One region of the Streptomyces huasconensis genome, then DNA from elsewhere that is predicted to be linked to it. Evidence: riboswitches for the same ligand, from Rfam matches in the RefSeq annotation. Region 1 holds a riboswitch; the other holds the start of a gene.
What was found. Region 1 has a riboswitch for S-adenosylmethionine ahead of J2N69_RS09235 (aminotransferase class V-fold PLP-dependent enzyme). Riboswitches for the same ligand answer to the same signal wherever they lie in the genome.
Positions count from the first base shown of each region.

Region 2: it holds a riboswitch for S-adenosylmethionine, as region 1 does, so the genes downstream of both, thrC (threonine synthase) here and J2N69_RS09235 (aminotransferase class V-fold PLP-dependent enzyme) in region 1, are expected to answer to the same signal.

Region 1 covers NZ_CP086119.1:2,050,858-2,058,786, forward strand. Annotated here, with positions in the region: gene J2N69_RS09210 (NYN domain-containing protein) at 1-102, opposite strand, end outside; gene J2N69_RS09215 (hypothetical protein) at 137-376, opposite strand; gene J2N69_RS09220 (rhomboid family intramembrane serine protease) at 534-1,268, shown strand; gene J2N69_RS09225 (Lrp/AsnC family transcriptional regulator) at 1,265-1,546, shown strand; partial or broken gene J2N69_RS09230 (glycerate kinase) at 1,553-2,039, shown strand; gene J2N69_RS09235 (aminotransferase class V-fold PLP-dependent enzyme) at 1,988-3,379, opposite strand; SAM riboswitch class IV at 3,570-3,687, opposite strand; gene trpD (anthranilate phosphoribosyltransferase) at 3,788-4,852, opposite strand; gene qcrB (cytochrome bc1 complex cytochrome b subunit) at 5,016-6,647, opposite strand; gene qcrA (cytochrome bc1 complex Rieske iron-sulfur subunit) at 6,644-7,705, opposite strand; gene qcrC (cytochrome bc1 complex diheme cytochrome c subunit) at 7,702-7,929, opposite strand, start outside.
Region 2 covers NZ_CP086119.1:3,660,443-3,668,371, reverse strand. Annotated here, with positions in the region: gene J2N69_RS16635 (ABC transporter substrate-binding protein) at 1-977, shown strand, start outside; gene J2N69_RS16630 (DUF3263 domain-containing protein) at 987-1,220, shown strand; gene otsB (trehalose-phosphatase) at 1,240-2,118, shown strand; gene J2N69_RS16620 (alpha,alpha-trehalose-phosphate synthase (UDP-forming)) at 2,193-3,611, opposite strand; gene J2N69_RS16615 (glucosyl-3-phosphoglycerate synthase) at 3,665-4,609, opposite strand; SAM riboswitch class I at 4,743-4,871, shown strand; gene thrC (threonine synthase) at 4,889-6,184, shown strand; gene J2N69_RS16605 (ubiquitin-like small modifier protein 1) at 6,298-6,573, shown strand; gene J2N69_RS16600 (cold-shock protein) at 7,016-7,219, shown strand; gene groL (chaperonin GroEL) at 7,550-7,929, shown strand, end outside.

The sequences.
Region 1 (7,929 bases):
CGAGGCGATCTGGACGACCCGTCGGCGTACCCCGTCGGGCAGCGGACGGTCGAGCACCTCAGCGGTGCCGTCGTCCGGCTCCCCGCCTGCGCTCTCCACCATCCGTCACCCCACTAGCTGTGCGGGCCCCGCTCCCTCAGGAGTCGGTGCCCGGCCTGTCCACGAGTTCCACCTGGTCCACCGCGTTGCACCAGCGGCAGCGCACCGACTCGATGGTCTCACTGACCACCTCGCGTTCCTCGACCTTCGCCTCACCGGCCAGGTCGAGATGCACATACTCGACGACCTTCGACGTGCGGGTCACGTCGAAACGCGTGAGGTTGCCGCACAGCGTGCAGCGCCACCGGGTGGTGTCCGTCGGCAGGGGAACCGTCATCGTGGCTCTTCGCTTTCTTCGGTGACCGTGGCGCTCCGGCGCTTTCTCCGCGGCGCGTATCGCCCCGTAACCCTAGCCTGCACGGCTCGCGATGCGGCGGGGTCCGTCGCGGCATGGCGGTCTGTGCGGGTAGCTCCCATTACGTCATGCTCTGTTCATGATCCACGCAAAGGGTACGCACGCGGTCCGGCTGCCGCGGGGCCAGTCGGCCCCGGTGACGTACGGACTGATCGCCGTCTGCTGCCTGGTCTTCGTGATCTCCCCGGTGTCCGGGCTCAACCCGTCCTACGGCACGGGCGACGAGCTGCTGGCCGCGCAGCAGACCTACTTCGAGCGCTGGGGCGTGGTGCCCGCCGAGCTGTTCAGCGGCGTCCCGCGCGCCGCCCTCGGCCCGTTCACCGCGCTGTTCGTGCACGGCAGCTGGGTGCACCTGCTCGGGAACATGCTGTTCCTGTACGTCTTCGGGGCCATGGTCGAGGAACGCATGGGGCACCTCCACTACGCGCTCTTCTACGTCGCCTGCGGCTATCTGGCCCTGCTCGCCTACGCCGCGGCGCACGCGGACTCCGGCCAGACGCTCGTGGGTGCCTCCGGGGCGATCTCCGCCGTCCTCGGCGCCTGCCTCTATCTCTTCCCCAGGGCCCGCGTCACGAGCCTCTTCCCGTTCCTCTTCTTCCTGCCGCTGCGCCTTCCCGCGTGGGTGGTGCTGCCGTTCTGGGTGGCGCTCCAGTGGCTCGCGGCGGGGCAGGGCGGCAAGGGCACCGGGGTGGCGTACCTGGCGCATCTGGTGGGCTTCTCGCTCGGTTTCCTGTACGCGTGGGGGTGGTGTGTGCGGAGGACTAAAGTGAAGAGCACAGCAGTTCCGGCCACCGAGGGAGACAGCCAGCCGTGATCACCGCGATCGTGCTCATCAAGACCAGCGTGGACCGGATTCCGGAGATCGCCGAGTCGATCGCCGCGCTCGACTCCGTCAGCGAGGTCTTCTCCGTGACGGGCACGTACGACCTGATCGCGATGGTGCGGGTGCTGCGCCACGACGACCTCGCGGACGTCATCCCCGGCAGGATCAGCAAGATCCCGGGCGTGGAGGCGACCGACACGCACGTGGCGTTCCGCACGTACTCGCAGCACGACCTGGAGGCGGCGTTCGCGATCGGCCTCGACTCGTAGGCACGCCCGGGCGCCACCACCACGTACGGCGTCGGCGAGCTGATCCGCGCCGCCCTCGACGCGGGCGCCCGCCGCGTCCTGGTCGGCTTCGAACTGCCGCGCGGACGGCGCACGTTGACCCGGCTGAGCCGCACCGACACGAGCGGCCTGGACCCCCGCCTCGCGGAGACCGACATCCGCGTGTCCCCAGAAGGGCGCCACCGCCCCGCAGGCCGAGGAGCTGGCGGCGGCCCTGGAGCGCTGGGCGTACGTCCTCACGCGCGACCTGCGCGTCACCGCCGGCCTCTTCGGCGGCCCCGGCACCGGCGTGGACGCCTACAGCGCGATCCTGCCCGCCCCCGTCTCGCCGACCGAGGCGCTCGGCCGGGGCGGCGAGTTCCTCACCGACGCGACCGAGCGGGCTCCACGGATGATCCAGCTGGGGTCACGGCTGCCGGCCGGTCAGGCGGCGGCGCTGGTGTCCGGCACGCAACGGCCGTCCTCGGTGCGGTAGTTCCACCGCGCGCCGTCGGCCACCAGCTCCTTGACGGCGCGCACGAACCGCTCGACGTGCTCGTCGGGGGTGCCCGCGCCGAAGCTCACACGGATCGCGTTCAGCGACTTCTCGCCGGGCGCGGCCTCGGGGGCACCGCACTCACCCGGCTCGTCGGACTCGCCGCCGAGGAGGGTGCGCACCAGCGGGTGGGCACAGAACAGGCCGTCGCGTACGCCGATGCCGTACTCGGCGGAGAGCGCGGCGGCGAAGTGCGAGCTGTTCCAGCCGTCGACGACGAAGGAGATGACGCCGACGCGCGGCGCGTCGTCACCGAAGAGGGAGAGCACCCGCACGGCGGGCACCTCGGCGAGCCCCTCGCGCACCGTGCGGATCAGGTGCTGCTCACGGGCGACCAGCTCGTCGAAGCCGGCCTCGGTGAGCGCCTTGCAGGCGGCGGCGATGGAGTACACGCCGATGACGTTCGGCGACCCGGCCTCGTGCCGGGCGGCGGTGTCGTGCCACTCCACGTCCACGCCGCCGCCCGCCTCCTTGGGGCGTCGCGTCACCTTCCGCGAGGCGCCGCCGCCCGCGAGGTAGGGCTCGGCCTCCCGCAGCCAGTCGGAGCGGCCCGCGAGCACGCCCGAGCCGAAGGGCGCGTACAGCTTGTGCCCGGAGAAGGCGACCCAGTCGACGTCCAACTCCCGTACGGAGACCGGGTGGTGGGGTGCGAGCTGCGCGGCGTCGAGCACGATCCGGGCGCCGTGCGCGTGCGCGGCGGCGGCCAGCTCCCGCACCGGCCACAGCTCCCCGGTGACGTTGGACGCGCCGGTGACGCACACCAGGGCCGGGCCGTAGGGGTCGCGGTCGGCGAGGGCGCGCTCCAGCGTGTGCACGGCCTCGTCGGGCGTGCGCGGCGCGTCGAGGTAGGTGACGCGGGCGTCCCGCCACGGCAGGAGCGAGGCGTGGTGCTCGGTCTCGAAGACGAAGACCTCGCAACCGGCGGGCAGGGCGGCGGCGAGGAGGTTCAGCGAGTCGGTGGTGGAGCGGGTGAAGACGACCTGGTCGCCCTGGCGGCAGTCGAGGAACTCGGCGACGGTCACGCGGGAGTTCTCGAAGAGGTCGGTGGAGAGCTGCGAGAGGTACCCGGCGCCGCGGTGCACGCTGCCGTAGTACGGGGCGTAGGCGGCCACGTCGTCCCAGACCCGCTGGAGCGCGGGGGCACTCGCCGCGTAGTCGAGCGCGGCGTACGTCACCTCGCCGCCGGTGACCAGCGGCACGGTGACGTCGCGGCCGAGGACGGCGAGCGGGGCACAGACGGACGAGTCGGCGGCAACGGCGGGAACGGCGGACACGGACATGGCGAACTCCCGTAAGAGGCAAGTGAGTTCACTGCGCCGACACGCGTACGACAGAGGTACGGCGGTGCAGTGATGAAAAGAGAAAGGTGTGCGGAAGAGGGGCGCCGAGGCCCTAACACATTCGCTTGCTCACGAGACTGCTCCCTTGAGGACCAGGACCCCAGGGCTGTGACATTCACCGATGTCCAGGGGTCCGCGCTTGCCATACGCCTCGCTGCGTACGGCCTGGTCTTCACCCGGGGCACCCCGCCACGGACGGAGGGTTGCCGGACAGCGGGCCGGGGCCGTAGTCGCTGTCACTCATGACCTGCCCAGCATCCTGCCACACGATCTTCGACGCGCAAGGCGCAGTCCAGAATCCGGACTGCGCCGTACGTCACACGGGTGAACGGGAGGCGGGCGGAAGGCTCAGCGGTTGCTGGCCGCCACCCACCGCTGCAGGGCCTGCTTCGCGGCCCCGGAGTCGATCGAGTGGGCCGCCCGCGCCATGCCCGCGCGGATCTGCTCGGTCAGCGGCGCGTCGGTCGGGGCGAGGGCGACCAGCGCCGCCGCGGAGTTCAGCAGCACGGCGTCGCGCACCGGCCCGCTCTCGCCGTCGAGCAGCCGCCGGGCGACCTCGGCGTTGTACGAGGCGTCGGCGCCCCGCAGCGCCTCGACGGGCACCAGGTCGATCCCGACGTCGCGGGGGTCGAAGGCCTCCTCGCGCACCTGCCCGTCCCGCACGATCCACACCCGTGAGGTGGCCGTGGTCGTCAGCTCGTCGAGCCCGTCGTCGCCGCGGAAGACGAGGGAGGAGTTGCCGCGCTCGGCGAAGACGCCGGCCACGATGGGGGCCATCCGGGCGTCGGCGACCCCGACCGCCTGGGCCCGCACCCTGGCCGGGTTGGTGAGCGGGCCGAGGAGGTTGAAGACGGTCCGGATGCCGAGCTGGCTGCGCGCGGCGCCCGCGTGCCGCAGCGCGGGGTGGAACTTCACGGCGAAGCAGAAGGTGATGCCCGCCTCCTGGGCGACCTCGACGACCCGCTCCGGCGTGAGCTGGAGGTTGACGCCGAGCTTCTCCAGCACGTCCGACGCCCCGCTGGCCGACGACGCGGCGCGGTTGCCGTGCTTGACGACCCGCGCGCCGGTGCCCGCGATGACGATCGCGGACATCGTGGAGATGTTGACGGTCTTGGCGCCGTCACCGCCGGTGCCGACGATGTCGACCGTCTCGCCGGGCACCTCGATCACGTTGGCGTGCTCGTACATCGCCCGTACGAGCCCGGTGATCTCCTGCACGGTCTCGCCCTTGGCCCGCAACGCGACGACGAATGCGGCGATCTGCGCGTCGGTGGCCTCGCCGCGCATGATGCGGTCCATGGCCCACGCCGTGTCGTCGGCGCTCTGGTCCCGGCCTTCGAGCAGGCCGTTCAGGACGTCGGGCCAGGAACGGCCCGCCGCGGTCGTGCCTCCTGCGGGGGTCACAGCGCTCATGGCCGCTCCTGGTGTTCGTCTGCCTGGGGAGGAAAGTGCCCGACACGTCGGGTGGGTCCACCCTATCCAGCCGCCGGGACGGCAAAGAGCCCCGTCCATGAACTGGACGGGGCTCTCACCGTGGCGACCATCAGGAGGTCAGGGCTCGTAGAGCCTCAGGTGATCAGTGGTGGCCGTGGCCGCTGGTGATCTCCTTGTACTCCTCGGCGGTGGGCTTGGGGATCTGGTTGTCCTCCCCGTAGTAGCCCTTGGAGAGCTTGGCCCGGAGCTTCTGCGAACCGGACACCTTGCGCTCGACGCCGTTCTCGTCGACCGTCGGGCCGATCTCGAGCGGCTTGTACTGCTCGTGCGCGGTGAGCGTGTGCAGCTGCCCCTGGTCGAGCGGCTCGTGGATCTCGATGAACTCACCGTGCGGCAGGCGCTTGATGATGCCCGACTCGCGGCCGTGCAGCACCTTGTCCCTGTCGCGCCGCTGGAGGCCCAGGCAGATCCGCTTGGTGATGATGAAGGCGATGACCGGTCCGACGAAGAAGAAGATCCGGACGAACCAGGTGATCGCGTTCAGCGACAGGTGGAAGTGCGTCGCGAAGATGTCGTTGCCGCCACCGAGCAGCATGATCATGTACGCGGTGACCCAGGCGACACCGAAGGCCGTACGGGTCGGGGCGTTGCGCGGGCGGTCCAGGATGTGGTGCTCGCGCTTGTCCCCGGTGACCCAGGACTCGATGAACGGGTAGACCGCGATCGCCGCGAGCATCAGCGGGAAGATCACCAGCGGGATGAAGACGCCGAGGACCAGCGTGTGACCCCAGAGGTTGATCTCCCAGCCCGGCATGACACGGATCAGACCCTCGGCGAAGCCCATGTACCAGTCGGGCTGGGCGCCGGTGGACACCTGGTCCGGACGGTAGGGGCCGAGCGCCCAGATCGGGTTGATCGAGGCGATCGCCGCGATGGCCGCGATGACACCGAAGACCAGGAAGAAGAAGCCTCCGGCCTTGGCCATGTACACGGGCAGCAGCGGCATGCCGACGACGTTCTTGTTGCTCTTGCCGGGGCCCGCGAACTGCGTGTGCTTGTGGTAGAAGACCAGGATCAGGTGCGCCACCATCAGGCCCAGCATGATGCCCGGCAGCAGCAGGATGTGGATCGAGTAGAACCGCGCGACGAAGTCGCCGCCCGGGAACTCCCCGCCGAACAGGAACATCGACAGGTACGTGCCGACGACCGGGACGGACAGGATCGCACCCTGCATGAAGCGCACACCGGTGCCGGAGAGCAGGTCGTCCGGGAGCGAGTAACCGGTGAAACCGGTGAACATGCCGAGGACGAACAGCAGGAAGCCGAAGAGCCAGTTGACCTCACGCGGCTTGCGGAAGGCGCCCGTGAAGAACACGCGCATCATGTGCACGAACATGCCGGCGATGAAGATCAGCGCCGCCCAGTGGTGGATCTGCCGGATGAGCAGACCACCGCGCACATCGAAGGAGATGTGCATGGTCGAGTTGAACGCCTCGGACATCAGCTGGCCCTGCATCGGGACGTAGCTGCCGTGGTACTCCACCTCGTTCATCGACGGGTGGAAGAACAGCGTCAGATACACACCCGTGAGGATGATGATGATGAAGCTGTACATGCAGATCTCGCCGAGCATGAAGGACCAGTGGTCCGGGAAGATCTTGCGCATGTTGGCCTTGGCCAGGGAGTAGATCCCAAGGCGGCCGTCGGCCCAGTCGGCCACCCGCTCGCCGGCGGGTGCCTTCTTGTTCGAGTTGTTCGGAGGTGTGGTACTCATCCGCGCTCCCAGAAGGCAGGACCGACGGGCTCTTCGAAGTCGCCGAGCGCCTCGAGGTAGCCCTCCTCGTTCACGCCGATGCGCAGCTGCGGCAGCGGGTGACCGGCCGGGCCGAAGATGACTCGGGCACCGTCGGAGAGGTCGAAGGTGGACTGGTGGCACGGGCAGAGGACGTGGTGCGTCTGCTGCTCGTACAGGGAGATCGGGCAGCCCACGTGGGTGCAGATCTTGGAGTAGGCCACGACGCCTTCGTGCGACCACTCCAGCTCGCGCTTGTCCTTGATGTCCTCCGGCTGAATCCGGACGATCATCAGGGCGGCCTTGGCGATCTGGGTCTGGAAGTCGTGGTCGTGCTCCGACATGCCCTCGGGCATGGCGAACGTCAGCGAACCGACCTGCACGTCCGAGGGACGCAGCGGCTCGTGCGTGTTCATGTTGACGAGCTTCTTGCCCTTGGCCCACTTGGTGTGCCGGAGCTTGTCCTCGGGCAGCGGACCGAGGTCGCGCAGGAGGACGACGCCGGAGAGCGGGACCAGGGCGAGCGCGCCGAACATCGTGTTGCGGATCAGCTTGCGCCGGCCGAACTGCGACTCCTCGGCACCGGCCCGGAAGTCGGCCATGACCTTGGCCTTGACCTCGGCCGGGGCCTCGATGGCGTGCCGCTCGTCGGCGACCTCCACGTCGGACATCAGGGTGCGGGCCCAGTGGACCGCGCCCGCGCCGATGCAGAAGAGCGCCAGACCCAGGGTCAGACCGAGGGCGAAGTTGAGACCGCTGATGTGCCCGATCGGCCAGACGAAGATGCTCTTGTCCGCCGGGATGGTCACGAACGCGGCGATGAAGCCGACGGTGGCCAGCATCGACAGCGTGAACAGGAACGCGACGGCACGCTCGGAACGCCGGGCGGCCTTCTCGTCGATGTCCTGGATGCGGTGCTTGTGGGGCGGAAGGCCCGGGTCGGCGAACGGGTTGTCGTCCGGGACCACCACCGAGCCGTGCTGGGGCTCGGTCTCCTGCTTGGAGGGCAGGTTCTCTTCTGGAATCTCTTGGCTACTCATGACTTCTTGGCCTTTGCGGTCCGAGCGGCGACCCACACGGCGACCGCGATCAGCGAGCCGAGACCGAAGATCCAGCCGAAGAGGCCTTCACTGACCGGCCCCAGGCCACCCAGCTTGAGACCGCCAGGGCTCTGGGTCTTCTCGCCGTTGACCGCGTCGAGGTACGCGATGATCTCCTTCTTCTCCTTCTCCGGCATCGTCGTGTCGGGGAAGGACGGCATGTT
Region 2 (7,929 bases), 1.6 Mb from region 1:
CGCAGATCGGCGCGTACGCCGACTACGCCGCTCAGGGCAAGCTCTACGAGGCCGACGAACTGCTCTCCATCGCCACCCAGGCCGACTTCATGGCCCCGCTCTCCCAGGCCGGTGAGGTCAAGCGCATCCAGTACGGCATGCCGTTCGCCTCCTCCACGCGCCTGCTCTTCTACAACACCAAGCTCTTCAAGGACGCGAACCTCACCCCGCCGCAGAGCTGGAGCCAGCTCCAGTCCGCCGCGAAGGCCCTCAAGGCGCGCGGCGTGAAGATCCCGTACGCGCTGCCGCTGGGCCCCGAGGAGGCGCCCGCCGAGACGCTGATGTGGATGCTGAGCGGGGGCGGCGGTTACACCGACAACGTCGGCTCGTACGACATCGACTCCAAGCAGAACGCCAAGACGTTCTCCTGGCTCCGGGACGAGCTGGTCGGCAAGGGGCTGACCGGGCCGAAGGCGCCCGGTCAGATGAACCGCGCCGAGGCGTTCGCGGCGTTCTCGCGCGGCGAGGTCGGCATGCTCAACGGCCACCCGACGCTGATGAAGATGGCCGCCAAGAAGGGCGTGAAGTTCGGCATGGTGCCGGCGCCCGGCATCAACGGCAAGCCGCGGGCCACGATGGGTGTCGCCGACTGGATGATGGCGTTCAAGCAGAACGGCCACCGCAAGGAGGCCGGGAAGTTCCTCGACTTCGTCTACAGCAAGAAGAACGTGCTCGAGTTCTCCAACGAGTACGACATCCTGCCCGTGACGACCTCCGCGTTCGACGCGATGGCCAAGGACCGCGGCCACACGGAGCTGGGCAAGTTCCTCAAGGAGCTGCCGACCTCCCAGCTCTACCCGGTGGGCAAGACGTCGTGGGCGCAGGTCTCCGCCGACATCAAGAACAACATCGGCAAGACCGTCACGAGGAACGGCAACCCCTCCATGGTCCTCGGCCAGATCCAGAGCAAGGCGGCGGCCGCGGAGAACGCGGAATAGCGTGACGGCATGACCGAAGAGGAACTCTCCGCGCGGGACCGGGCCGTCCTCGCCCTGGAGCGGCGTGACTGGCCGGGCCCCGGCGCGAAGGAACGCGCCGTCCGGGAGGAGCTGGGCATGGTGCCGGTGCGCTACTACCAGCTCCTGAACGCCCTTCTCGACGACCCGCGGGCCCTCGCCCACGACCCGATTACGGTCAATCGGCTCCGCCGGGTCCGGGAGTCGCGGCGCGAGGAGCGCTGACGCGGTTAAGGTCGGGCCCATGGGTGACCCTACGTACGCACAGCCCGACCGGCACGGGCGTCCCGCACTGCCGGAGCCCGTGACGGCGGCGGGCCGTGACGGCCTCGCCGCGCTGCTCGCGCGGCCCGAACGGGCCGTCGTGGCCCTCGACTTCGACGGCACGCTCGCCCCGATCGTGGCCGACCCCGAGCAGGCCCGCGCCCACCCGGACGCCGTGCCCGCGCTCGCCGCCCTCGCCCCGCGCCTGCGGTCCGCCGCGGTGGTCACCGGCCGCCCGGCGGGCGTCGCCGTGCGCTACGGCGGCTTCGCGGGCGTCCCCGGCCTCGACCACCTCGTGGTCCTCGGGCACTACGGCGCCGAGCGCTGGGACGCGGTCACCGGCACCGTCCAGGCCGCCGAGGCGCACCCCGGCGTGGCGGCCGTCCGCGCCGAACTGCCCGGCTTCCTGGACACGATCGGCGCCTGGCGTGGCACGTGGATCGAGGAGAAGGGCCGTGCCCTCGCCGTCCACACGCGCCGCGCGCAGGACCCGCAGGCCGCCTACGACACCCTGCGCGCCCCGCTCACCGAGCTGGCGCACCGGCACGGCCTGATCGTCGAGCCGGGCCGCATGGTCCTCGAACTGCGCCCGCCCGGCATGGACAAGGGCGTGGCCCTCGCCGCGTACCTGCGCGAGGTGGGCGCGGAGTCGGTGCTCTACGCGGGCGACGACCTGGGCGACCTCCCCGCCTTCGCCGCGGTGGAGAAACTCCGCTCGGACGGCGTCGCGGGCCTGCTGGTGTGCAGCGGCAGCGCGGAAGTGACGGAACTCTCCGACCGCGCCGACCTGGTGGTGCCCGGCCCGGCGGGAGTGGTGAACCTGCTCTCCTCCCTGGTCGCAGCCTTGCCCGAGGCATGAGCGGGTGAAGCGGGCGCGTCCGGACGACGAGTTCCGCCCGGCCGCGCCCCAACCTCCACCGCCGCGGGGGCGGGCTAGGCGGCGTCGTCCGTCAGGGCGTGGAGCTGGTCCAGGAACCACCGCGCCGGGGGCAGTGCCGTCGCCGCCGCCGTGAGGCGCTTCGTGCGTTCGGCGCGCTCACTGGCCGGCATCGAGAGGCCGGCGTGCAACGCCTCCGCCGTCGCCGAGGTGTCGTAGGGGTTGACCGCCAGCGCGTCCTCGCCCAGCTCCTCGTACGCCCCCGCCTCCCGCGAAAGCACCAGCGCGCACCCCTCGTCGGAGACCACCGGCACCTCCTTCGCGACCAGGTTCATGCCGTCGCGGATGGGGTTGACCAGCGCCACGTCCGCGAGGCGGTACGCCGCGAGCGAGCGGGCGAAGTCGTCGTCGACGTGGAGGAGGACCGGGGTCCAGCCGGGCGTACCGAACTCCGCGTTGATCTGCTCCGCGACGCGCGAGACCTCCGCCGTGTAGTCGCGGTACACCGCGAGGTCCTGCCGCGAGGGGTAGGCGAACGCGACGTGGACGACCCGCTCGCGCCACTCGGGGCGGGTCTCCAGCAGTTCCCGGTAGGCGTGCAGGCCGCGCACGATGTTCTTGGACAGTTCGGTCCTGTCCACCCGCACGATGGTCTTGCGGCCCTCGCCCACCTGCCCGCGCAGTGTCGCCATGCGCTCCTCGACGTCCTCGCGCCGCGAGCGCTCCCGCAGGAAGTCGGCGTCGGCGCCCAGGCCGTGCACCCCGATCCGCGTCCCCGACGTCCCGCCGAGCACGCGCACGCAGCACTCCGTGAAGGCGTCCGCCCAGCGGTGGGTGAGGAACCCGAGCCGGTCCGCGCCGAGCATGCCGCGCAGCACCTGTTCCGCCACGTCGTCCGGCAGCATCCGGAAGTAGTCGGCGGGCGCCCACGGCGTGTGCGAGAAGTGGCCGATCCGCAGGTCCTCGCGCAGCTCGCGCAGCATCCCCGGGACCAGCGTCAGGTGGTAGTCCTGCACGAGAACCGCCGCGCCGGGCGCCGCCTCGGCCGCCAGCGCCTCCGCGAACGCCCGGTTGTACGTCTCGTACGCGGCCCACTGCGCCCGGAACTCCGGGCCGAAGACCGGCTCCAGAGGCGTCTGGTACAGCATGTGGTGGACGAACCACAGGACCGAGTTGGCGATGCCGTTGTACGCGGCGGCGTGCACCCCCTCGCGCGAGCCGGCGTCGATGTCGAGCATCCGCACGCCCGGCTCGCCGACGCCGCGCCGCACCGCCTCCCGGTCGCCCTCGCCGAGCGCCGCGCACACCCACAGGGCTCCCGCGTCGTCACCGATGGCGCTCAGTCCGGAGACGAGTCCGCCGCCGCCGCGCCGGGCGGTCAGCTCACCGTCCTCGCCCACCGTGTACGAGACGGGGCCGCGGTTGGACGCGACGAGTACCTGTGCTGCTGTTGCCGTAGCCGATTCGGACACCATGTGCCAAAACGTAGCCCGTCCGGGGGGCGGGCAAACGTGCGGTCCCCGGTGGCTCACGCCACGCGTCGGTGCGCGTACTCCGCGATGCCGGTCATGGGCGGCCGTTCCTCGGTGTCCACGGCGTGACTGCGCGGCACGAAGCCGTGCTCGCCCCGCTCGAACTGCGTCAGTTCGGGCCGTACGAGATGTCCGCGCGCGAGCCGCACCTGGGCCGTGCGGTAGATCGCCGCCGCCATCCGCCCGAGCGCCTGTCCGTCCTGGTGGCGGTGTCTGCGCACCCCGACGTCGACCTGCGCCAGCGCGTCCAGGCCCACCGTGTGCAGCGCGTCCACGAGCAGCCCCAGTTCCACGCCGTACCCGACGGGGAACGGCAGCCGCTCCAGGAGGGACCTGCGGGCCGCGTACTCGCCGCCGAGCGGCTGCACGAAACCGGCCAGCCGCGGCCAGTGCATGTTCAGCAGCGGCCGCGCCATCAGCTCCGTGACCCGGCCGCCCTGACCGGCGGCCTCGCCGAGCGGCCGGTCGTACATCGCCTTGACGAACGCCACGTCGGGGTCGGTCAGCAGCGGGCCGACGATCCCCGAGACGAAGTCGGCGGAGAACTCCCTGAGGTCCGCGTCGACGAACGCCACGATGTCGCCGCTCGTCACCAGCAGCGACCGCCACAGCACCTCGCCCTTGCCGGGGAGCGGCGCGATGCGCGGCAGGATCTCGTCGCGGCGCACGACCTTGGCACCGGCCTCCCGCGCCACCTCGGCTGTTCGGTCCGAGGAGCCGGAGTCGATCACCACCAGCTCGTCGACGAGCGGGACGCGTTCCATCAGCGCGCGGCGGATCTCGGCGACGATCGCGCCGACCGTCTCCTGTTCGTCGAGGGCGGGCAGCACGACGCTCACCGTCGCGCCGGACGCCCGCTTGGCGGCGACGAGCCGGTCCAAGGGGCGGTCGGCGACCGACCAGGAACGCCTGTTCAGCCAGCGCTCGACCTCTTCCAGCACGGTCAGGGTCCTTCCGTATGTGATCCATCTCGCGGTTCGGACGACTATCTCAAGCGTCCAGGGCTTCGGTTACAGTCTTGGGCAACGCCGGTGACCATCGCATGTCGGGGGCCCTGGCGTCACAATCGAATACCGCTCATCCAGAGGGGCAGAGGGATACGGCCCGTTGAAGCCCCGGCAACCCTCCCGCCGACCGCGAGGTCACGGTGGGGAAGGTGCCAATTCCGTCTCGCGGCGAGATGCGCCGCGGGGAAGATGAGGAGAAAGGGCCTCGCCTCCATGGCTGTGCAGACCGTCGCCACCCAGAGCACCACCCCTTCCGTCGACCTCGGGCCTGCCTCCGGCCTCTCCTGCCGCGAGTGCGGCACCAAGTTCCCGCTCGGCCCGATCTTCGCCTGCGCCGAGTGTTTCGGCCCCCTCGAAGTCGCGTACGACCTGCCCCTCGGCGACCCGGAAGCCCTCCGCAAGCGGATCGAGGCCGGCCCCGCCAACATCTGGCGCTACGCCCCGCTGCTCCCCGTCCCCGCCGACGTCGCCGACAAGCCGAACCTCAACCCCGGCTGGACCAAGCTCGTCAAGGCCGACAACCTCGCGCGCGAACTCGGCGTCGAACAGGGCAAGTTGTTCGTCAAGGACGACTCCGGCAACCCCACGCACTCCTTCAAGGACCGCGTCGTCGCGCAGGCGCTGGAGGCGGCCAGGGCCTTCGGCTTCACCACGCTCTCCTGCTCCTCCACCGGCAACCTCGCGGGCGCCGTCGGCGCCGCCGCCGCCCGCGCCGGGTTCCGCTCCTGCGTGTTCATCCCGCACGACCTGGAGCAGGGCAAGGTCGTCATGGCCGCGGTCTACGGCGGCGAGCTGGTCGGCATCGAGGGCAACTACGACGACGTGAACCGCTTCTGCTCCGAGCTGATCGGCGATCCGCTGGGCGAGGGCTGGGGCTTCGTCAACGTCAACCTCCGGCCGTACTACGGCGAGGGCTCCAAGACCCTCGCGTACGAGATCTGCGAGCAGCTCGGCTGGGAGCTGCCCGACCAGCTGGTCATCCCCATCGCCTCCGGGTCGCAGCTCACGAAGATCGACAAGGGGCTCAAGGAGCTGATCGCGCTCGGCCTCGTCGCCGACAAGCCCTACAAGATCTTCGGCGCCCAGGCGGAAGGCTGCTCGCCCGTGTCGGCCGCGTTCAAGGCCGGGCACGACGTGGTGCGCCCCCAGAAGCCGAACACCATCGCCAAGTCGCTGGCCATCGGCAACCCCGCCGACGGACCGTACGTGCTGGACATCGCGCGCCGTACGGGCGGGGCGGTGGAGGACGTGAACGATGCGCAGGTCGTCGACGCGATCAAGCTGCTCGCGCGGACGGAGGGCATCTTCGCGGAGACCGCCGGGGGTGTGACGGTGGGCGTCGCGAAGAAGCTGATCGAGGCGGGGCTCATCGACCCGGCGCTCACCACGGTGGTGCTGAACACGGGGGATGGCCTGAAGACGCTGGACGCTGTCGCTGAGACTTCGCAGGCCACCGCGACGATCAAGCCCAGCCTTGAGGCGTTTCGCTCCGCGGGCCTGGCCGGTTAGTCCTCGCCGCAGAGGCTGATGTCCGCGGCCGACCGCCGGCCGTGGTCCGTCCTCGCGCAGTTCCCCGCGCCCCTTTCAGGGGCGCCCACTCCCGTATCTCGAAGGTGAACCCCATGAGCGTCAATGTCCGGATTCCCACCATCCTTCGCACCTACACCGGCGGGCAGGCCGAGGTCGTCGCCGAGGGGGCGACCCTCGGTGAGGTCATCGCCGATCTGGAGAAGAACCACACCGGCATCGCCGCCCGCGTCCTGGACGACCAGGGCAAGCTGCGCCGCTTCGTGAACGTGTACGTCAATGACGACGACGTCCGGTTCGAGCAGGGCCTGGAGACGGCCACGCCGGACGGCGCGGGCGTGTCGATCATCCCGGCGGTCGCCGGCGGCTGAGCCGTTGACGATCCGCTGGTGATCCGTTTCTGCAACTTCTCTGCGTAACCCGAATTGCCCTCTCCGCTGACAAACGGAGGGGGCAATTCTGCATGGTTGATCGCGATACAGTTGGGAATGCTGTTTCGCCGTTTGTGTCGAGCGCATATACGAAGTCGGCCGGGAGCCGACAAGAAGCAGCCAAAGCGAGCCGCCCCTTTGAGCCTTTCGTGGCATTTGCCGGGCCCGACTTGCCCTGGATCATGACGAACTCTCCGCATATCGCCGATCCGGCATGCCCAGAATTCTCGTCCGATTGACCTGTTGCAGAGGGCAGTTGGGCAGATACATTCAGCGGCGGTCGACGCGTTCCGGCGCACACCCCCAACCAATGGGGGGTGAGGTCTGACCCGGGTCCGCGAAGTGCGGTCCTGTGCAAGGGCCAGTAATAGGGGAGTTAGGCATGGCTCAGGGCACCGTCAAGTGGTTCAACGCGGAGAAGGGGTACGGCTTCATCGCGGTCGACGGTGGTGCGGATGTTTTCGTCCACTACAGCGCGATCCAGATGGACGGTTACCGCACCCTTGAAGAAGGTCAGCGAGTCGAGTTCGAGATCTCGCAGGGCCAGAAGGGTCCGCAGGCGGACATGGTCAAGCTCGCCGTCTAGCTCGGCGCGATCGACCACCGAAGCAAGCATCGCGAGGGGCTCGTATCCCATGGGGGTACGGGCCCCTCGTGTGCGCCCGCGCGCCCGCGGGTAGGGACGGTGGGTCCGGATCGCGCGCCCCCGGATCCGCGAGAGGCGCTTGCACTCGCAGGGGTCGAGTGCTAATCATTGGGCTTAGCACTCTCCCAGTGAGAGTGACAGAACTTGGATCGGGTCGGTGAGGTCCGCGGGCCGCGTGGGGCAAGGAACCACACGGTGCGCAGTCCGTCCGTCGCGGGCACCAGCACGGTCCGTTTGCGTTTCCACCCCTGTCCGGGAGGACCACTTCACATGGCCAAGATCATCGCGTTCGACGAGGAGGCACGGCGCGGCCTCGAGCGCGGCATGAACCAGCTCGCCGACGCCGTCAAGGTGACCCTGGGCCCCAAGGGTCGCAACGTCGTCCTCGAGAAGAAGTGGGGCGCCCCCACGATCACCAACGATGGTGTGTCCATCGCCAAGGAGATCGAGCTCGAGGACCCGTACGAGAAGATCGGCGCCGAGCTGGTCAAGGAGGTCGCGAAGAAGACGGACGACGTCGCCGGTGACGGCACGACGACCGCGACCGTCCTGGCCCAGGCCCTGGTGCGCGAGGGTCTGCGCAACGTGGCCGCCGGTGCCAACCCGATGGCCCTCAAGCGCGGCATCGAGAAGGCCGTCGAGGCCGTCTC